3 regions of the Bradyrhizobium sp. USDA 4541 genome follow, and region 2 is predicted to be linked to each of the others. Evidence: predicted binding sites of a transcription regulator. Region 2 holds the regulator's gene; each other region holds the start of a gene.

Region 1 (7,060 bases), 980 kb from region 2:
CATCGCGAGCAACGCGGTCGCCATCACGATCGGCCATTCGGTCAGCGCGTCCGTCGTCGTGATCATCTTGCGGATGCCGACCTGGATGGTCTGCATGTCGTCGCGCGTGGTGATCAACAGCGGCCAGAGGTACTGATTCCAGCCGAGGATGAAGAGGATCACGAACAGCGCGGCCATGTTGGTGCGCGACAGCGGCAGCAGCGTATCCCAGAAGAAGCGGAACGGGCCTGCGCCGTCGATCCGCGAAGCCTCCAGCAATTCATCCGGCACGGTCATGAAGAACTGGCGGAACAGCAGCGTCGCGGTGGCCGACGCAATCAGCGGCAGCGACAGGCCGGCATAGCTGTCGAGCAGATGCAGATCGGCGACGATCTTGTAGGTCGGATAGATGCGTACCTCGACCGGCAGCATCAACGTGATGAAGATGATCCAGAAGATCGCCATCCGGAACGGAAACCGGAAATACACGATCGCGTAGGCCGAGATGATCGAGATCGCGATTTTGCCGACCGCGATCAAGAGCGCCATGACCAGCGAGTTCAGCATCATGTGGAGCACCGGCTCGCGGGTCGAGCCGCTCGTGCCGACAAACAGCGTCTGGTAGTAGGTCTGGAGGAAATGGCCGCCGGGCAGCAGCGACATCTGGCCGTTGGCGATCACGGCGTTGTCCTGGGTCGAGGCGACCAGCGCGAGATAGACCGGGAAGGCGACGATCGCGATCCCGATCCACAGGATGGCGTGAGCCAGATAGCGCTGGAAGCCTTCCTCCTCGACCATCAGTAGGTCACCTTGCGTTCGACGAAGCGGAACTGGATCGCCGTCAGCATGACGACGATGACCATCAGGATGACCGACTGCGCCGCCGACGAGCCGAGATTGCCGCCGAGCAGGCCGTCCGTATAGACCTTGTAAACCAGCGTCTCGGTCGCCTTGCCGGGACCGCCGCGGGTCATGGTGTCGATGATGCCGAAAGTGTCGAAGAAGGCGTAGACGATGTTGATGACCAAGAGGAAGAAGATGGTCGGCGACAGCAGCGGGAAGATCACGGTCCAGAACCGCCGCATCGGCCGGGCGCCGTCGATCGCGGCGGCCTCGATCACGCTTTTCGGGATGCTCTGCAGCCCGGCGAGGAAGAACAGGAAATTGTAGGAGATCTGCTTCCAGGCCGCGGCGAGGATGATCAGGGCCGCCGCCTGGTCGCCGTCGAGCAGCGGATTCCAGTCGATGCCCATGGCGCGCAGATAGCGCGACAGCACGCCGAGCGAGGGGTGCAGCATGAACACCCAGAGTACGCCGACCACCGGCGGGGCCACCGCATAGGGCCAGATCAGCAGCGTGCGATACAGCGTCGAGCCGCGCAGTGGCCTGTCAGCCATGACCGCGAGCAGCAGCGCGAAGGACAGCGAGGAGACCGCGATCGCGAACGAGAACACGAAGGTCCGGACGATCGCCGCGAAATAGGCCGGGTCCTTGAACAGCTCGAGATAGTTCTCGAACCAGACGAAGCTGGTGGAGAGGCCGAAGGCGTCCTGCAGCAGGAAGGACTGGATCACCGCTTGCACGGCCGGCCAGTAGAAAAAGATCAGGACGATCGCGAGTTGCGGGGCAACCAGCGCGTAAGGCAACAGCTTTGACTGGAAAATCGCTTGCTTTTGCATGGGCTCGGAGGAAGGGCAGGCCGCGGATGCGGCCTGCCGGTTGATCGCCCTAAAGCGCGATGAGATGAGCTTGGATCGTCATCGCGCTTTAGCTTGTCGTCTGGGCATGATCTTTTCGGAAAGCCGCTTCGCACTTTTCCGGATCATGCCCGAAGGCATCATGTCAGCGGACGGCGGTCTTTTCAAACTGCCGCAGCATCTGGTTGCCGCGCTCGACGGCGGCGTCCAGCGCCTGCTTGGCGGTCTTCTTGCCGGCCAGCGCCTGCTCGATCTCCTCCGACCACATGTCGCGCAGCTGCACCATGTTGCCGAGGCGCAGACCGCGGGAATTCGCGGTCGGCTCCTTGTTGGTGAGCTCGAGCAGCGGGGTCTCGAGATAGGGCTGGTCCTTGTAGAAGCCTTCTTCCTTGGCCTTGGCGTAGGCGGCCTTGGTGATCGGCAGATAACCCGAGGCCTTGTGGATCCAGACCTGGCGGTCGGTGTCCGAGAGGAAGGTCAGGAACTTGGCCACGCCCTTGTATTCCTCGGCCGACTTGCCGCCCATCACCCAGAGCGAGGCGCCGCCGATGATCGAGTTCTGCGGCGCGCCCTTGGCGTCGGGATAATACGGCATCGGCGCCGCGGTGAAGTTGAACTTGGCCTGCGCCTTGACGTTGCCGAAGAAGGCCGACGAGGTCAGGTAGATCGGGCATTCGCCCGAGGTGAAGCGGCCTTCGCCGGTGTTGGTGCGGCCGGCATAGTCGTAGGTCTTGTCCTTCTGCAGCTCGACGAGGCTCTCGAGATGCTTGACCTGCAGCGGGCCGTTGAATTCGAGCACGGTGTCGAAGCCGTCGAGGCCATTGGCCTTGCTGGCGAGCGGCACATTGTGCCAGGCCGAGAGCTGTTCGAGATTGACCCAGGTGACCCACGAGCCGGAGAAGCCGCAGGTGTTATAGCCGGCTGCCTTCAGCTTCTTGGCGTCGTCGAACACTTGCGGCCAGGTCTTCGGAATCTCCGCGATGTTGGCCTTCTTCAGCGCATCGAGATTGATCCACATCACCGTCGACGACGAGTTGAAGGGGAACGACAGCATCTCGCCCTTGGAGGTCGAGTAGTAGCCGGTGATCGCGGGCAGATAGACGCCCGGATCGAACTTCTCGCCGGCGTCGGCCATCAGCTTGTAGACCGGTTTGACGGCGCCGGTGGCGGCCATCATCGTCGCGGTGCCGACCTCGAACACCTGCATGATATGCGGCGCGTTGCCGGCGCGGAACGCGGCGATGCCGGCGTTCATGGTGTCGGCGTAGCCGCCCTTGTAGGTCGGGATCACCTTGTAGTCGGATTGCGAGGCGTTGAAGTCGTTGGCCAGCTTGACGATGACGTCGTTGTTGGCGCCGGTCATCGCGTGCCACCACTGGATCTCGGTCACCGCGAACGCGGGCGACGCGAATGCAAGCGCGGCAGCGGCTGCCGCGGCAGCGCCTAGTCGTCGAAAGAACATCAAAACCCCTCCCAATTGGAACATCATCTTTCGTTGCGCGCGTTATCAGCGCCGGATGACGTTCAAATGACCGTATAAACGAAAGTCATGGTAGGGGGGAAGCCGAAGCGAAGGGAAGCGGTAAAAAAGGCGAAGACCGCAGCCGGCTCCGTGCGGTGCAGCGCCAAACGCGACGTTGCACCGCAGTGTTGATGCGTCGGCCGGTTCGATACGGGCCGACGCTCCAGCTTTGTCCTGACACGAACCGGTGCGCATCCCGCATCGCGTGCGGGACAGGCTCGAAAACGCCTTTAGCGCTTGCGCTGGGGACCGCAGACGACGCCCTTCTCAACCAGGCCGTTGATCTCGTCCTTCGAGTAGCCGAACTCGCCGAGCACTTCCGCGGCGTGCTGGCTGAACTTCGGCGGCGTCCGGCGCAGGTTCGGCTTGGTGCGTTCGAGGCGGATCGGCGAGGCGACGCCCTTGTACCAATCCTTCTCGATGACGTCGCCGCGATGAATGGTGTGCGGGTTGGTCAGCGCCTGGTCGATCTTCTGCACCGGGCCAGCGGGCAGGCCGGCGGCGAGCAGCCGGTTGCACAGCGGCTCGGCCTCGTGCTGGCTGAACACCGCGGCCAGCTCGACGCGGAGCGCATCGCGGTTGGCGATGCGGTCCTTGTTGCGGGCAAAGCGCGGGTCGGTGCCGAGCTCGGGCTTGCCGATCTCCTTGGCGAGCTTGCGGAAGGTTCCGTCATTGCCGACGCCGATGAAGATGTTGTCGGTCTTGGTCGGGAAGATCGCGTACGGAACGAGGTTGGGATGCTCGTTGCCGGTGAGCGACGGCGGCTTGCCGTGCATGAAGTAGTTCGCGGTGTGCGGATGCATGATCGCGAGCCCGGTCTCGTACAGCGTCGTCTCGATGAACTGGCCGAGCCCCGAGCGCTGCCGCTCCGACAGCGCCATCAGGATGCCGATCGTGGCGTAGAGCCCGGTGGTGATGTCGACCAGCGGCACGCCGATCCGCATCGGGCCGCTCTCCGGCGAGCCGGTCGCCGCGATCATGCCGGTCATCGCCTGGATGATCGCGTCATAGCCGGGATTGCCGCCGCGCGGGCCGTCGGCGCCGAAGCCGGAGATCCGGCAATGCACGAGGCGCGGAAATTTCGCGCGCAGCACGTCGTTGCCGATGCCCCATTTGTCGAGCGTGCCGGGCTTGAAATTCTCGATCAGCACGTCGGCGGTCTCGAGCATCTTCATCAGCACCGCGCGTCCGCCCTCGGAAGCGAGGTCGAGGCCGATCGAGCGCTTGTTGCGGTTGATGCCGACGAAATAGGCCGCGTCTTCTTCGTGGAAGGGAGGACCCCAGTCTCGCACCTCGTCGCCGGCGGGCGGCTCGACCTTGATCACGTCGGCGCCGTGGTCGGCGAGAATCTGGGTGCAATACGGACCGCCGAGCACGCGCGTCAGATCGATCACGCGCAGGCCGGTCATCGCGCCCGTAGCCGCTGGGGTATTCATGGAAGCAACCTTCGCTCAGTTGGGATCAGATAACGAGGGTCCCAGAGCTAACGGTCTTCAGCCGGGGCAGCAATGCTTCCGTCGGCGCAGGCCCATGCAGCAGGCGGCGCATGCGTTCGCCAAGCGAACCAGCCGCTGAAAGAGCAATGGTCCGCCACGTGTTGCGGCGGACCATTACGTGACGTGGAATTAGACGACGCTCAGCTTGACGTCGACATTGCCACGGGTCGCGTTGGAATAGGGGCACACATGGTGGGCCTTCTCGACCAGCGCTTCGGCATCGTTGCGCGCAAGGCCGGGCAGCGACACCGCGAGCTCGACGGCGAGGCCGAAGCCGCCTTCCGAGCGCGGGCCGATGCCGACCGTCGAGGTCACCGAGGCGTCGGCGGGAACCTTGGGACCGCCCTGCGAGGCCACGAACTTCATCGCGCCGATGAAGCAGGCGGCATAGCCGGCCGCGAACAGCTGCTCCGGATTGTTGCCGGCGCCGCCGCCGCCACCGAGCTCCTTCGGGGTCGTGAGCTTGACGTCGAGTGCGCCGTCGAGCGTCGCCGCATGGCCGTCGCGGCCGCCGGTTGCCTTGGCGCTGGTCTTGTAGAGCACGTTCACAGACATCGTGGTCTCCCTTGGTGGGTTGGGCTTGAATTCGATGACGCATGTATTGCACGCAAATAGATTGCGCACAATATAAAATATGCGGTCTCACATTTAATTGTTCGCAATTGAATCCGCGGTCCCGTGAGCCCAGAATGACCCGGAAACGAGATGGATTAGATGGGAATCATGGCCAGGAAACCGACGGCCGCGGATCAGGCGCTGCGGCTCGACAATCAGATCTGCTTTGCGGTCTATTCGACCGCGCACGCCTTCAACCGCGTCTACAAGCCGCTGCTCGACCGGCTCGGGCTGACCTATCCGCAGTATCTCGTGATGCTGGCGCTGTGGGAGCGCGACGACGTCGCGGTGAAGGACCTCGGCGAGCGCCTGTTCCTGGATTCCGGCACGCTGACGCCGCTCTTGAAGCGGCTGGAGGCGGCGGAGTTGATCAAACGGACCCGCAGCACCGCGGACGAGCGGGTGGTGCTGATCGCGCTGACGCCGCAGGGCCACGCGCTGCGCGAAAAGGCCAAGGCCGTGCCGCAGTCGATCCTCGCGGCCTCGGACTGCACCGTCGGCGAACTGATGGCGATGAAGGACGAGATCGTCGCGCTGCGCGACCGGCTGAATGCGGTGCTGGGGGAGTAGGGGCGGTCGGGGCGGTGAGAGAGCCCGGCTCCGCCCTTCGGGCTACGCCGCGGCAGCCTTCGCTCACTTCGCTACGATGGACTATCCGGGCTTGCCGAGCCGAAGCTCGCGGAGCGAGCGAAGGCTGGTGGAGCCAGGCGGGATCGAACCGCCGACCTCTTGCATGCCATGCAAGCGCTCTCCCAGCTGAGCTATGGCCCCTTATCCAGTTGGGATGATCCTGGGGGATCGATCCCGGTCCGCGCGGCCTGGACGACTCGCGCGGCAGCACCGTTGATCATAGATCGGCGCCGATCTCAAGTCTCTTCGTCGCCTCCGACGTCACCAATGATGTCGGTCACGTCCTCATCGCCCTCTTCCTCGTCGGCGATGAAGGTCGAATCGTCGTCGTCATCGTCGTCGATGGTCTCATCGACCTCGATATCGTCCTCGGATTCGGGAACCTGGGCCTTGACCTTCCCGGTGTTCTCCTCGGCATCGGCCTCCTCGAGCGAGACCATCTCCTCGGCCTCGGCGGGCTCCGGCATGTCGGCTGCGGTCGCAGGCGAACTGACGGTGGCGCCACGGCCCCGCGGCGGGGCGATCGGCGCGATCGGCACGACTTCGCCGGTATAGGGCGAGATCACCGGATTCTTGTTGAGGTCGTAGAACTTCTTGCCCGTGGTCGGGCAAATGCGCTTGGTTCCGAGCTCGGACTTGGCCACGTGGTAATCCCAGAATTTTCCTGAAAAACGGAGCTTCACTTGGCTAGTTGAGGAGCCGCTGTCAATAGCGGTCTGCGCGCATTTGACGGGCGCGTGACGCGGTGTTGCCTATGTGATACCTGCCGCGACGCGAGAGGACACAATCTTGGCCCATTCTGACACCCCGACCTCGCTGGAATCGCGCGCGTGCGGCCCCCTGGCCGGCACGGTCCGCGTTCCCGGCGACAAATCGATTTCCCACCGCGCCCTGATCCTGGGGGCGCTTTCGGTCGGCGAAACCCGCATTTCCGGCCTCCTGGAGGGCGAGGACGTCCTCAATACCGCCAAATCCATGCGCGCGCTCGGCGCCAAAGTGGAGCGGACGGCGCCGTTTACCTGGTCGGTGTCCGGCGTCGGGGTCGGCGGCTTCGCCCAGCCTGCCGCGCCGCTCGATTTCGGCAACTCCGGCACCGGCTGCCGGCTGGTGATGGGCGCGGT
Region 2 (7,060 bases):
AAACCGCCCCCGAGCGCCTTGGCCAGCGACATCACGTCCGGCGTGACGCCGGTGCGCTTGTAGGCGAACAGCTCGCCGGTTCGGCCCATGCCGGTCTGCACCTCGTCGAAGGCGAGCAGCAGGCCGTGCTCGTCGCACAGCGCGCGCAGTGCCTTGAAGAACGCCTGTGGCGCCGAGCGCACGCCGCCCTCGCCCTGCACCGGCTCGATCAGGATGCCGGCGGTGTGCGGACCGATCGCCTTCTTCACCGCGTCGATGTCGCCATGCGGCACCTGGTCGAAGCCGTCCATCGGCGGGCCGAAGCCCTCGAGATATTTCGCCGAGCCGGTCGCCGCCAGCGTGCCCAGCGTGCGGCCGTGGAAGGCGCCCTCGAAGGTGATGATGCGGTAGCGCTCGCCATGGCCCTTGGAGAAGTGATAGTGGCGGACCAGCTTGATCACGCCCTCCATCGCTTCAGCGCCGGAATTGCAGAAGAACACGAAGTCGGCAAAGCTCTGCTCGCACAGCCGCGCGGCAAGCACCTCGCCGTCCGGGCTCTTGAACAGGTTCGACATGTGCCAGAGCTTGGTCGCCTGTTCCTGCAGCGCCTTGACGAGATGCGGATGCGCGTGCCCGAGCGCGTTGACCGCGACGCCCGAGGTGAAATCGAGATAGCGGTCGCCGTTGGTTGCGATCAGCCAGGCGCCCTCACCGCGCTCGAAACCGAGATCGACCCTGGCGAAGACGGGGAGCAGATGCGACGTGGCAGCGTTGGTCATGACGATCACTGACGGTTTTTAAGCCGACAATTGCCGCGCGCCTTGACGCCAGCGCAGCAACGGCCAGCTTCGGAAAACAAAACGGCCGCCTTTGCGGGCGGCACGTGGCGGGCATTCTATGCTGCGGTCGGTAAGTGTCAATCGCCACGAAGTGGCCTTCCTGCAATGCGAAACGAGCGCAATCCGGAGCATTCCGGTGCGGTGGAAAAGCCTCATCGCGATGCTTAACTGTGTGGGAACATGTGGACGCACGACCGCGGACTCTTGCGCCAGAGTCACGCCATATTGTAGCGTTTGGCCTGTCGGGTACGACATCTCGTGCGGCGGTACTGGACCCTCTAAGTAGCCTTTGTGTCTCGCGTAAACGTTCGGGCGCAACACCGTGCCCGGCGAGGGCTAAGGGATTCTGGCCGCAGGGATATTTGTCCAGATTGGCTCGCAGCGCCGCTCCAATGATTGGCCGGCGCTACGCGAAGGGAAGAATGCGATGACTGTATTGACCTGGTCCGACGATCGCGTCGAGCAGCTGAAGAAACTCTGGGAGTCCGGCCTGTCGGCCAGCCAGATCGCGGCGGAACTTGGCAATGTGACGCGAAACGCCGTGATCGGCAAAGTGCATCGGCTCGGCCTCTCCGGCCGCGCCAAGGCACCCTCCACGGCCGCGCCGCGGCAGCGCAAGGCCCGCCCCGCCCAGCACATGATGCGGGTGGCGCGCCCGGTCTCGCGCGGCAACACCGCGCTGGCGCACGCCTTCGAGGCCGAGATGGAGCCCGATCCGATCTCCTACGACAATGTGGTGCCGATGAGCCAGCGGCTGTCGCTGCTCGAGCTCAACGAGGCCACCTGTCACTGGCCGGTCGGCGATCCCTCGAGCCCGGAATTCTTCTTCTGCGGCGGCAAAGCGCTCGGCGGCCTGCCCTATTGCGCGCATCACTCGCGCGTCGCCTACCAGCCCGCCGCCGATCGCCGCCGGCCGTCGGCGAAACCGCAGATCAAGTGAGCACTCGGGAAAACGACGGAAGACCTCAAAGACAAATCCCCGCGAAAGCGGGGATTTTTTTGTGTGACGCAGCCCGGATGGAGCCAACGGGGCGCTCGTTCGCGCGACCCGTCGGCTCCATCCGGGCTACCGCTACATCACCGGCCTCGTCCCGGCGCAGGCCGGGACCCATAACCACGAATGGGTGTTGTTAGAAAGCCGTCTGGCCGCGTGCCGATTGCGCTGGCCGCGGCGTATGGGTCCCGGCTTTCGCCGGGACGACGCCGTGTTGCGGTTTATGAATGCCGCATGGCCGTTACGGCTGCGGCTCGGCCTTGGCAAAGCGGTCGTCGAGCGCGTAGCCGGCGCCGCGCACAGTGCGGATCGGATCCTGCTCGCGGCCCGGATTGAGCAGCTTGCGCAGGCGGCCGATATGCACGTCGACGGTGCGCTCATCGATGTAGATGTCGCGGCCCCAGACGCTGTCGAGCAATTGCTCGCGGCTGAACACGCGGCCGGGATGCTCGAGGAAGAATTCGAGCAGGCGATACTCGGTCGGCCCGAGATCGATCGGACGGCCCGAGCGCGCCACGCGGCGCTTCTCGCGGTCGAGCTCGATGTCGCCGTAGGTCAGCACGGTCGCAAGCCGCTCCGGGCTGGCGCGGCGCAAGAGGCCCTTCACCCGCGCCAGCAGCTCCGGCACCGAGAACGGCTTGACGATGTAATCGTCGGCGCCGGTGGCAAGCCCGCGCACGCGCTCGCTTTCCTCGCCGCGCGCGGTCAGCATGATGATCGGAAGCTGCTTGGTCTCGGGCCGCGCCCGCAGGCGGCGGCACAGTTCGATGCCGGACAGGCCCGGCAGCATCCAGTCCAGCACCACGAGGTCGGGGACGCGCTCCTTCAGCCTTGTATCCGCATCGTCGCCGCGCCCCACCGTCTCGACATCGTAGCCTTCCGCATCGAGATTGTAGCGCAACAGCGTCGTCAGCGCTTCCTCGTCTTCGACTACCAGAATGCGTGCGCTCATCGGTTTAAGTTCTTTCTCTGTGGTGATCCGTTGCCCAGACGCAAACCGAAACGCTTACTTCCTTGAGCATAGTCCCCGCGGAAACGATTTGTCGCGAGGATCGTCCAGTTTCGCTCTTGCCGGTTCCGTGCTTGCCGATCATGCCTCAGTTGCCCGGCACCGTGGTGGCAAAAGTGGTCATGTCGCCCTTCGGGCGCTTGTCGGTGATCTGCTGGCCCTCGATCATGTAGAACACGGTCTCGGCGATATTGGTGGCGTGATCGCCGATCCGCTCGATGTTCTTGGCGCAGAACATCAGATGGATGCAGAACGAGATGTTGCGCGGATCTTCCATCATGTAGGTGAGCAGTTCGCGGAACAGCGAGGTGCAGATCGCATCGACCTCCTCGTCGCCCTTCCAGACGTTCATCGCCGCCGGCAGGTCGTGCGCGGCATAGGCGTCGAGCACCGACTTGACCTGCGACAGCACGAGGTCGGTCATGTGCTCGAGGCCGCGGATCAACTTCAGCGGCTGGAAATCGCTCTCCAGCGCCGCGACGCGCTTGCCCATGTTCTTGGCGAGGTCGCCGATCCGCTCGAGATCAGTGGCGACGCGCATCGCGCTGACGATCTCACGCAGGTCGATCGCCATCGGCTGGCGGCGCGCGATCGTCAGCACCGCGCGCTCTTCGATGTTGCGCTGCAGATTGTCGATCTCGATGTCGGCGGCGACCACGCGCTTGCCGAGCGCGACGTCGCGACGGATCAGCGCGTCGACCGACTCGGTAATCATTCGTTCGACCAGGCCGCCCATCTCGGCGACCAGGCGGGTCAACTCCTGCAGGTCGCTGTCGAATGCCTTGGCGGTATGTTCAGAAGCCATCGCTTGTCTCCCTCAACCATGATCCCGGGGATCATGGCTTCGTGTCCTGAATTTTAGCATGACCTGATCGGAAAACCGGTTTCCACTTTTCCGGATCATGCGCCGGTCAACCGAACCGGCCGGTGATGTAGTCCTGGGTGCGCCGATCGCTCGGTGAGGTGAAGATCTTGTTGGTGTCGTCGAACTCGATCAGCTCGCCGAGATACATGAAGGCGGTCTTGTCGGAGACGCGCGCCGCCTGCTGCATGTTGTGGGTGACGATCGCGATCGTGTAGTCCTCGGAGAGTTCCTGGATCAGCTCCTCGACCTTGGCGGTCGAGATCGGGTCGAGCGCCGAGCACGGCTCGTCGAACAGGATCACCTCGGGGCGCACCGCCACGGTGCGTGCGATGCACAGGCGCTGCTGCTGGCCGCCGGAGAGCGACAGGCCGGAGGCGTTCAGCTTGTCCTTGACCTCGTTCCACAGCGCGCCGCCGCGCAGCGCCTTCTCGACCCGGTCGTCCATCTCGGACTTCGAGATCTTCTCATAGAGGCGGATGCCGAAGGCGATGTTCTCGTAGATCGTCATCGGGAACGGCGTCGGCTTCTGGAACACCATGCCGACCCGCGCGCGCAGCAAGTTGAGGTCGAGCTTGGGGTCGAGAATGTTGGTCTGGTCCAGCATCAGCTGGCCGACCGCGCGCTGACCCGGATACAGGTCGTACATCCGGTTGAAAATGCGCAGCAGGGTCGACTTGCCGCAGCCGGACGGGCCGATGAACGCCGTGACGCGGTTGGTGCCGAGCGTCAGGTTGATGTTCTTCAGCGCGTGGTGCTCGCCGTAATAGAAGTTGAGGTTGCGCACCGTGACTTTCGGCGGCGCTTCCGGCAGCGGAACCTGGGGAATGTGGCCTGCGGCAGTCGTGGAGACGGAAAGCTCGGTCATTTTGCGGCCCTTTCGGCACCAAGGATACGCGCGCCGATATTCAACGCGAGCACGGTGAATGTGATGAGCAGCGCGCCGCTCCACGCCAGCTCTTTCCAGTAGGCGTAGGGGCTCTGCACGAAGTTGTTGATGGTCACTGGCAGGTTGGCCATCGTCTTGGTCAGATCCAGGCTGAAGAACTGGTTCGACAGCGCGGTGAACAGCAGCGGCGCGGTCTCGCCGGCGACGCGGGCGGTCGCCAGCAGCACACCGGTGATCAGACCCGATCGCGCGGCACGATAAGCGATCCGCTTGATCACCAGCGAACGCGGCAGGCCGAGCGCGGAGGCGGCCTCGCGCAGCGGATTGGGCACCAAGAGCAGCATGTCCTCGGTGGTGCGCAGCACGACCGGGATCACGATCACCGCGAGCGCAAGGCTGCCTGCGATCGCCGAGAAGCCGCGCATCGGCACCACCACCGCACCATAGATGAACAGGCCGATGATGATCGACGGCGCGCTGAGCAGGATGTCGTTGATGAAGCGGATCACCGAGGTCAGCTTGTCGTGCTTGCCGTATTCGGCGAGGTAGGTGCCGGCGAACAGGCCAAGCGGCGCGCCGATGCCGACGCCGATCACGGTCATGATGACCGAGCCGACGATGGCGTTGAGCAAGCCGCCTTCGGTCGAGCCGGGCGGCGGCGTGTTCTGGGTGAACAGCTGCACGCTGAGGCCGGCAAGGCCGTTATAGAGCAGCGTGATCAGGATCAGCGCCAGCCAGGTGACGCCGAACAGCGCCGCGCCGACACAGAGTGCGCGGATGACGATGTCGCTGCGGCGGCGGGATTTGTAGATCGGGTTCATGGCGTTACTTCCCCGCCTTCTTTTCAAGCCGCATCAGCATCAGCCGCGCGCCGGCGAGCACGAAGAAGGTCAGCACGAACAACAGCAGGCCGAGCAGGATCAGGCCGGACTGGTGCAGGCCGTCGCTCTCGGCGAATTCGCTGGCGATCGCCGCCGAGATCGTGGTGCCCGGCGCGAAGATCGACGACGAGATCCGGAACGAGTTGCCGATGATGAAGGTCACCGCCATGGTCTCGCCGAGGGCGCGGCCGAGCGCCAGCATGATGCCGCCGATCACGCCGACGCGGGTGTAGGGGATCACGACGCTGCGAACGACTTCCCAGGTGGTGCAGCCCATGCCGTAGGCGGCCTCTTTCAGCACCGGCGGCACGGTCTTGAACACGTCGACCGAGATCGCGGTGATGAAGGGCAGCACCATGATCGCAAGGATCAGCGCGGCGTTGAACAGGCTGAGATAGGACGGCGGGCCTGCGAACACCGCGCCCAGCACCGGGACGCCCTCGAAGATCCGGATCATGAAGGGCTGGAACGTGTTGGCCAGGAACGGGCCGAGCACGAAGAAGCCCCACATGCCGTAGATGATCGAGGGGATGCCGGCGAGCAGCTCGATCGCGATGCCGATCGGGCGGCGCAGCATTTGCGGGCAGAGCTCGGTGAGGAACACGGCGATGCCGATGCCGACCGGAATGGCAATCAGCATCGCGATGACCGAGGTGATCAGCGTGCCGTAGATCGGGCCGAGCGCGCCGAGCACCGGTGGATCGGCCGAGGGCGCCCAGCGCTGCGTCCAGAGGAAGGCGAAGCCGTATTCCTTCATCGCCGGCCAGGCGCCGACGATCAGCGACAGGATGATGCCGCCGAGGATCAACAGAACCGAAATCGCCGAGATACGGGTGATCCAATAGAAGGTGAGGTCACCGAGCTTGAAGGCGCTGAGGGCCTTGGCGCGATCGTAAGGTCCCGCGGCTTCCATCACATCGCTCTGAACAGCCATGTCTGCCACGCCAATCCCCTCTTTAGTATGCAAAAGCCACGCAAACCGCTACGCCCCGAAGCGATCTTCACTGACGCATTTGGCCGGGCGTCGTCGTTCCAGCCACGCCCCTTGAGGCGCGAACCCGGCCTCGATCGCGCGCTTGTTGCCGCGGTGATGGAGACCGGGTCTTGGTCGCTCAACCTGTGCCGCGATCGAGTCGGCACAGGCCCTGTCGCAGCGTCGGACTTAGCTCTTGATGTCCGACGACCAGGTCTTCTCGATCAGCTTGACGACCGAGTCCGGCATCGGGATGTAGTCGAGCTCTTCGGCCGCCTTGTCGCCCTTCTCGAAGGCGTACTTGAAGAACTTGAGCGCTTCCTGCGAGGCCGCCTTGTCGGTCGAGTCCTTGTGCATCAGGATGAAGGTCGCCGCGGTGATCGGCCAGGAGGCTTCGCCCGGCTGGTCGGTCAGGATCACGTAGTAGCCGGGAGCCTTGGCCCAGTCGGCATTCGAGGCGGCAGCCTGGAAGGCAGCCATGGTCGGCTGCACGGTCTTGCCGGCCTTGTTGACCAGCCCGGTGTAGGTCAGCTTGTTCTGCTTGGCGTAGGCATACTCGACATAGCCGATAGCGTTCTTGGTCTGGCTGATGTTGCCGGCAACGCCTTCGTTGCCCTTGGCGCCGACGCCGACC
Region 3 (7,060 bases), 2.5 Mb from region 2:
AGTGGCGCGACCGGCTCGGTAATCACCTCGGGCACCGCGGTGTTCAGCTGCAGCACGGTGGCGGCCGCGGGGACCGCGGCATCGGCCATCGCGGCATGGCCTTCGGCGCTCGGATGCACCGCGCCGCCATACACCGCCGACAGGATGCCCCATGTCGCGTCGTGGATGTCGCTTGGCTGCATCGAGGACGGCAGGCCCTGCGGGTAGGTCATCGCCGTGAAGTAGCTGTCATTGGCGTCGCGGATCCAGCGCGCGCGGGGCAGATAGGCGCGGTATTCACCGGCGCTGCGGCCGCATTTCAGCGGCTGGTTGGCCGCGGCGACGATGTCCGAGACGAAGCTGTCGCCGTTGGCGGCGAAGCAGTCGCGGTCGAGTTCCGGATCGGTCGAGGCGCGTGCGCAGAAGCCATGGCTCGCAAACGCGTCCTGATGCGCATCGACGAAGGTCATGCGGTCGGCCTGCGGATTGCGGCAGATGATGCCGGACTGGCACTGCGCGATCGCCTTGAGCTGCGGCAGGAACTCGTTCTGCACGAAGCTCGAGACCGACGCGAGGCGGTTGGGATCCGCATTGAACGAGGGATGGATCTCGAAGCCGGCGCGGCCGCCGGGGCAGGGCGCGCCGCCATTGGCCAGCGCCGGATTGGCATAGGCCGTGTAGATCACGTGCGAGAGATCGCCGCCGACCAGCGGCTTCAGCGCATCGCGCAGCTTGGCAAAATCGGCCGGCAGGTCGCGCGCCAGCGCCGAACGGGCATCCTCGACGCTGGCCATCGAGCCGCCGCGGCTGAATAGCGTGCGCTCGGTCGGAGTATCGACGATCACGTTGGCGACCAGGCCGGAGAAGTAGATGTCGTTGGCGCCGATCGACAGCAGCACGAGGTCGAGGGTGCGGTCGGGCTGACGGCGCTTGGCGGCGGCGAGTGCCGTGCGCAGCTCCGCGATCTGGCCGTTGACGGTGCCCGAGCAGGTGTTGGCTGTCTTCGTCGGCAGGCATTCCCGCGCCTGCTGCGAGCCGAGCAGGCCGTCGGCGATGGTGGCCCCGGTGCAGGCCAGCGGCAGATAGGTCACCGCGATGTGCGGATATTGCACGGCGAGCGCGAGCGCCGTGCGGGTCTGGTAGCTGTACAGCGACCGGTGACAGGCCGAGTTGAGCCACAGCGCGCTCTGGCGCTGCCAGTTGGTCAGGGTGTCCGGTGCTTCGCAGGCGCGGCCGCCTTTGTAGCCGGCGCGGCTCGGCCGGTAATATTGCGCTCCGCCGAGATAGGAGCGGAAGCAGAACCCCTCGTCGGAGAGCGCAATCGCGCGGTCGGGATTGCCCTCGCCGGACGCGATGCTGTCGCCGAGGCCCGCGATCAGCAAGTCGCGTACCTCGATCTGCGTCGTCACGCGCTGGTTGGCGTCCGAGCCGCTTGCGACGTCGACGGTCGCGACCGTGGTGCGGCCGTAGCGGACGCGCAGGTTGATCGGCTCGGCGCAATCGAATGTCGAGGATTGCGGCCCGTCGCCGTCGTCGAACGACCAGGCGCAGGTCGCGCCGACCGGAACCGGCCCGGTGAGCCGTACGACGATCGGATGATCGATCGGCGTCAGATAGCTTTCCTTGACGTTGTCGCGCGTGCAGGGTTCGCTGACGCGGCCCTGCAGGTCGATGCAGAGCCGGTTCACGGTGTTGCGCGCCCAGCCGCGGCCGTCGCTTTGCAGTTCCAGCGTTTGTTCCGAGGCCAGCACGCTGCGGCCAAGCCCGCTCTCGACATGCAGGCGGAAGTCGCGTTCCTCGCGGAACAGGCGGAAGCGGTTGCGGACCTCCCAGGAGATCTGCAGCTGGTTGTCCTGCGCCTCCGCGGCCGATGCGAAGACCGCGGCCAGCGCGCTGCCGAGCAGCACGCTGCAGACCGTCACCCGAAACGAAAATCTAACCAAAAAGCCAATCATGGCGCGGTTTGACGCGAGCGGTACGGCGAAAATAAGAGAAGCGGCCGCGAGGATCGAAAATCCGGGGTCGAGGGGCCCGCACAGGGCCGATAACGTTGTCCGTTACCGTTTCAGCTGCCTGACCCGCTGCTGCCGGCTTTCGATCGGTTGCCGCACGGTCGCCGAAGCCGTGCAGGCTTGGCTTAGTCGTTTCCGCTCTTGCCAGGGCTGCACCACGTTGAGCCAGAGCTCGCGCATGCCCATGATCGAGATCGAAATCCCGAACGGGATCAGGAAGTAGAGGATGCGGAACACGACCAGCGTCGCCAGCAATTGTTCCTTGCTGAACTCCGGCAGCGCCACCAGCATCGCGGCGTCGAACACGCCGATCGAGCCGGGGGCGTGGCTGGCGAAGCCGAGCAGCGTCGCCAGGATGAACACGACCGCCAGCGAGACGAAGTCGATATGCGGCTCGGTCGGCATCAGCAGGTACATTGCGAGCGCGCAGAAACCGAGGTCGACCACTCCGATCAGGATCTGCAGCAGCGTCAACTTGGCCGAGGGCAGCACCACCTTCCAGCCGTTCTGGCCGAGCTCGCGGCGCTTCACGCCGGTCAGGAGCCAGACGAAATAGGCGCCGATGCCGGCAAGGCAGCCGAGCGCGATCAGCCGGTTCATCGCCGGCGGCAGCAGGTCCATCGCCGACGCCGCCGCCGGGTGCCAGGCCATGCCGAAGCCGAGCACGAACAAATTGCCGAGCCAGAAGGTCAGGCCCGACAGAAAGCAGATCTTGGCGACGTCGATCGCGGAGAGGCCATAATCGGAATAGATCCGGAAGCGGATCGCGCCGCCGGTGAAAACCGTGGCGCCGATATTGTGGCCGATCGTGTAGCTCGTGAAGCTCGACAGCGCTGCGATGCGGTAGGGGACATGGATCTTGCCGATCGTGCGCAGCGCGAAGAAGTCGTAGAAGGTCAGCGTGCAGAACGCCCCGACCACGCAGAGCGCCGCCAGCGCGATCCGGTGCGGCGCGATGTTGGTGAGCGCGGTGAGAATGATGCCGGTATCGACGCCCTTCAGGGTGTGAACAAGCGACGTGATCGCGAACGCGATGATCAACACGCTCGCGGCGATCCCGAGCCGTTTCCAGCCGATCTTTTCCTTGAAACCACGCCCAAGCGTGGTCAGCAGCCGAAGCATTCATCCTCCCGGCGGGGCGGCAAATTTCAGTGGGACCCGGTCACGGACGGCGACGGGTGACGGGCAAACGCACCGTACGCGATGACCCATAAGGCAAAACCGATGCGTTGTGCAGCCCTTGACAAGCCAACCTTCGGCCCTCGTCCAGCGTCATTGTCATATTGGCTACATATGTTCTCGCTCTGCGGAATGTACATATGTTCTCGCTCTGCGGAATGTGAGTCGCAGGACCGCGATGGGGCCACTGCATGTTCCGCCGCTTAGGCGGTTTCGCAGGCTTTTTTGCCGATTTTGCGGCCGTCCCGGCGTCGATGCGGGTTCATTGGCGCGAGGCGAATGGACGATATGCGTCAGCGTGGGACGGCTGAGCCGGCTGTGACGTTTACCAAAGTGTGAAGTCGACGCGCGCATGCGCATGATGCGCCCTGCGCTCGGGCCAGTGAGCCGCGCGAGGGCGGTCCGTAGGTCTATTGAGGCAAAACGCCGCGCAAGCGGGCCGCCGTCGGATAGACGGCCAGGCACGCGATTTCACACTTCGATCCGTGGCGAAGTGTTGCGGCGAAACGAAGGCCTATGTCTCGCATTGGTTGCCGAGAGCAAGGACAAGACCATGCAACAGACATCCCTGAACGTCCGGCACATGCCGGGCCGCCGCGCAACGTCGCATCAGCAAACGAGCGGGCTCGCGGCGACGTTGACGCTCGCCGCGATGAGTCTCGGCTATGGCGTCGTGCAGCTCGACGTCACCATCGTCAACACGGCGCTCAACGCGATCGGCGCCTCGCTCGGCGGCGGCGTTGTCGAACTGCAATGGGTGGTCAGCGCCTACACGATTGCCTTTGCGGCCTTCATCCTGACCGCGGGCGCGCTCGGCGACCGGATCGGCGCCAAGCGCATCTTCATGGCCGGGTTTGCGATCTTCACCGCGGCATCGGTTGCCTGCGCGGTCGCGCCTGATGCGGCGACGCTGATCGCCGCCCGCTGCGCGCAGGGGCTGGCCGCGGCCATCCTGGTGCCGAACTCGCTGGCGCTGCTCCGCCATGCCTATGAAGACGAGAAGGCGCGGGGACGCGCGGTCGGTGTCTGGGCCGCGGGCGCGAGCCTTGCGCTGACCGCCGGCCCGTTCGTCGGCGGCGGACTGATCGCGCTGGTCGGCTGGCGCGCGATCTTTCTGGTCAACCTGCCGATCGGCCTCGCCGGCTTGTGGCTCGCCTGGCGCTTTGCCAGCGAAACCGCGCGTCATCAGCAACACCGGCTCGATCTGCCGGGGCAGGTCGCGGCGATCGCCGCGCTCGGCATGTTGGCCGGCGCGCTGATCGAAGGCGGCGCGCTCGGCTGGGGCAACCCGTTCGTGATCGCAGGCTTCGCTCTCGCCGCCGTCTTCTCCGTGCTGTTCGTCTGGCGTGAGGCGCGCGCGCCGCAGCCGATGCTGCCGCTCTCGCTGTTCCGCCACCGGATGTTTGCCCTGACCTCGCTGGTCGGCCTCCTGGTCAATGTCGCGTTCTACGGCCTGATCTTCGTGCTCAGCCTCTACTTCCAGCAGGTCAACGGGCTGTCGGCGTTCGCCACTGGCCTCGCGTTCGTGCCGATGCTCGGCGCCGTGCTGCCCGCCAACCTGATCGCACCGCATGTCGCGGAGCGGATCGGCGCGCCGGCGACAATCGCGCTCGGCGCCGCTCTCTCCGTCACCGGATGTCTTGCGATGCTGTTCATCGGCCCCGGCACCAGCTACCTCGCGATCTGCCTGCAATTGCTGGCCATGAGCGGCGGCCTCGGCCTGCTGGTGCCGCCCCTGACATCGGCGCTGCTCGGCAGTGCCGGGCCACAGCATGCCGGCATCGCGGCCGGGGTGTTGAACGCGACCCGGCAGACCGGCAGCGTGCTCGGTGTCGCGCTGTTCGGCTCGATGGTCAGCCGGTCCGCGGCCTTCATCACCGGCCTGCATGCGGCCCTCGTCATCTCCGCCGGCGTGTTGCTGGCGGCGGCTGCGCTGATCTGGATCGGCGCATGGTCAGAGGCTCGGCGCTGAGACGAACCGCAGCGAGGCATCTCCGCGTTGCCCTGACCCGATCGCCTGCATTCAAGGCTTCTTCACCATGCGTGGAACCTTGCTGCGGTGCGGTTACCGTTCCTACACGAATGCGTCTGTTCTTATAGGTCCATAAAGGGGGCCTATATGTATCGCGTTCTGACCTGTCTCACTTTGGAACATGACTGGCGGTTGGTCGTCCTCGGCGGGGTGATCTGCCTGCTCGCCAGCGCCGTCGCGATCAGCCTGTTTCACCGTGCCCGCGCTGCGCAGGGGCGGGCCCGCGAGATCTGGATCGGCCTCGATGCGGCGGTCGGCGGTTGCGGTATCTGGGCCACCCATTTCGTTGCCATGCTGGCGTACGATCCCGGCATCGAGGCCGGGTACAACATTCCCATCACGCTGCTGTCGCTGGTGCTCGCGGTTGCGATCCTGGCGGTCGGATTGGCCGTCGCCACGCTCGATGGACGCTGGCAGACGGTTGCGGCCGGTGGCGCGATCGTCGGCGCCGGTGTCGCGGCGATGCATTACACCGGCATGCTCGGGCTGGAGCTGCCCGCGCGCATCGTCTGGTCGCCCGGCATCGTCGCCTCGTCGATCGCGTTCGGAAGCCTGTTCGGCGCGCTCGCGCTCGTCGTTGCCACCCGTGGCGAACGTTTCGGCACCACCGCCGCCGCGACCGGTCTTCTGACCGTCGCGATCGTCTCGCATCATTTCACCGCGATGGGCGCGGTGACGCTCGTCCCGGATCCGACCATCGTTTCCGGCGGACTTACGGTCTCGCCGCGCGTGCTCTCGTTCATGACCGCCGTTGCGGCCTTCGCGATCCTCGGCCTCTCGCTGATCGCCTCGATCCTCGACCGTCGCGCCAAGACCGAACTTCACAAGCAGAAGGTGGTGCTCGATACCGCGCTCGAGAACATGTCGCAGGGGCTGTGCATGTTCGATGCCGACGGCCGCATCATGCTGTTCAACGAGCGCTACAGCGAGATGATGGGGCGCAGTCGCATACCGCTGCAGGGACGCCTGCTGATCGATGTCCTGCAGGACCTCCATTCCATCGGCGAGTGGGACGGCGATCCCGAGGAGTTCTGCAATGCTCTCGTCGCCGAGGCAAAGGCCGGCCACAGCGCGACGCGGATCGTCAGCCGCAACGAGCGCGCGATCCGTGTCGTCGACCAGCCGATGAAGGGCGGCGGCTGGGTTGCGACCTTCGAGGACATCACCGAATGGCAGCAGGCCCAGGAACAGATTTCACACATGGCGCGGCATGACGCGCTGACCAATTTGCCGAACCGGACGCTGTTCCGCGAGCAGCTCGAGAAGGCCTCGAGACTGGCCAAGCGTTCCGACCAGCTGGCCGTGCTCTGTCTCGATCTCGATCATTTCAAGGAAATCAACGACACGCTCGGACATCCGATCGGCGACGCGCTGCTCCGCGAAGTGGCGCGCCGGCTGGGCGAATGCGTCACCGAGCACGACACCGTGGCGCGGCTTGGCGGCGACGAATTCGCCATCGTGCAGTTCTGCAGCAATTGCGAGCCGTCCGTCGTGTCGTCGCTGGCAAGTCTCGTGGTCGAGCGGATCGCCGCGCCCTACGAGATCAGCGGCCATCAGCTCGTGATCGGCGTCAGCATCGGCATCTCGCTCGCGCCCGAGGACGGCAAGGATCCCGACGAATTGCTGCAAAAGGCCGATCTCGCGCTGTACCGCGCCAAGGCCGACGGCCGCGGCACCTATCGCTTCTTCGAGACCGGGATGGATGCGCGTGCGCAGGCGCGCCGCCTGCTGGAGCGCGACCTGCGGCTCGCGCTCGAGCATGACGAGTTCGAGGTCTACTACCAGCCGATCCGCGATGTCGCGGGCGATCGGATCGTCGCCTTCGAGGCGCTGGCGCGCTGGAACCATTCGCTGCGCG

What was found. Region 2 encodes PhoB, which activates phosphate uptake and scavenging genes when phosphate is short. Its sites were predicted from a motif close to TGTCATNNANCTGTCAT; they were not measured.
Region 1: a site for PhoB is predicted at 3,194-3,210, ahead of ugpB (sn-glycerol-3-phosphate ABC transporter substrate-binding protein UgpB). Genes of this name have one in related genera too.
Region 3: a site for PhoB is predicted at 3,268-3,284, ahead of J2R80_RS22415 (YbhN family protein). Genes of this name have one in related genera too.

What each region holds. Positions count from the first base shown of each region.
Region 1 is NZ_JALJZF010000001.1:1,277,719-1,284,778, reverse strand. It holds gene ugpE (sn-glycerol-3-phosphate ABC transporter permease UgpE) at 1-777, opposite strand, end outside; gene ugpA (sn-glycerol-3-phosphate ABC transporter permease UgpA) at 777-1,658, opposite strand; gene ugpB (sn-glycerol-3-phosphate ABC transporter substrate-binding protein UgpB) at 1,822-3,138, opposite strand; gene J2R80_RS06015 (CaiB/BaiF CoA-transferase family protein) at 3,429-4,634, opposite strand; gene J2R80_RS06010 (organic hydroperoxide resistance protein) at 4,824-5,249, opposite strand; gene J2R80_RS06005 (MarR family winged helix-turn-helix transcriptional regulator) at 5,418-5,879, shown strand; tRNA gene J2R80_RS06000 (tRNA-Ala) at 6,005-6,080, opposite strand; gene J2R80_RS05995 (TIGR02300 family protein) at 6,176-6,583, opposite strand; gene aroA (3-phosphoshikimate 1-carboxyvinyltransferase) at 6,729-7,060, shown strand, end outside.
Region 2 is NZ_JALJZF010000001.1:2,259,086-2,266,145, reverse strand. It holds gene J2R80_RS10540 (aspartate aminotransferase family protein) at 1-758, opposite strand, end outside; gene J2R80_RS10535 (GcrA family cell cycle regulator) at 1,246-1,758, shown strand; gene phoB (phosphate regulon transcriptional regulator PhoB) at 2,054-2,764, opposite strand; gene phoU (phosphate signaling complex protein PhoU) at 2,910-3,626, opposite strand; gene pstB (phosphate ABC transporter ATP-binding protein PstB) at 3,733-4,551, opposite strand; gene pstA (phosphate ABC transporter permease PstA) at 4,548-5,393, opposite strand; gene pstC (phosphate ABC transporter permease subunit PstC) at 5,398-6,387, opposite strand; gene pstS (phosphate ABC transporter substrate-binding protein PstS) at 6,616-7,060, opposite strand, start outside.
Region 3 is NZ_JALJZF010000001.1:4,780,089-4,787,148, forward strand. It holds gene J2R80_RS22410 (hypothetical protein) at 1-1,934, opposite strand, end outside; gene J2R80_RS22415 (YbhN family protein) at 2,037-3,113, opposite strand; gene J2R80_RS22420 (MFS transporter) at 3,754-5,142, shown strand; gene J2R80_RS22425 (EAL domain-containing protein) at 5,290-7,060, shown strand, end outside.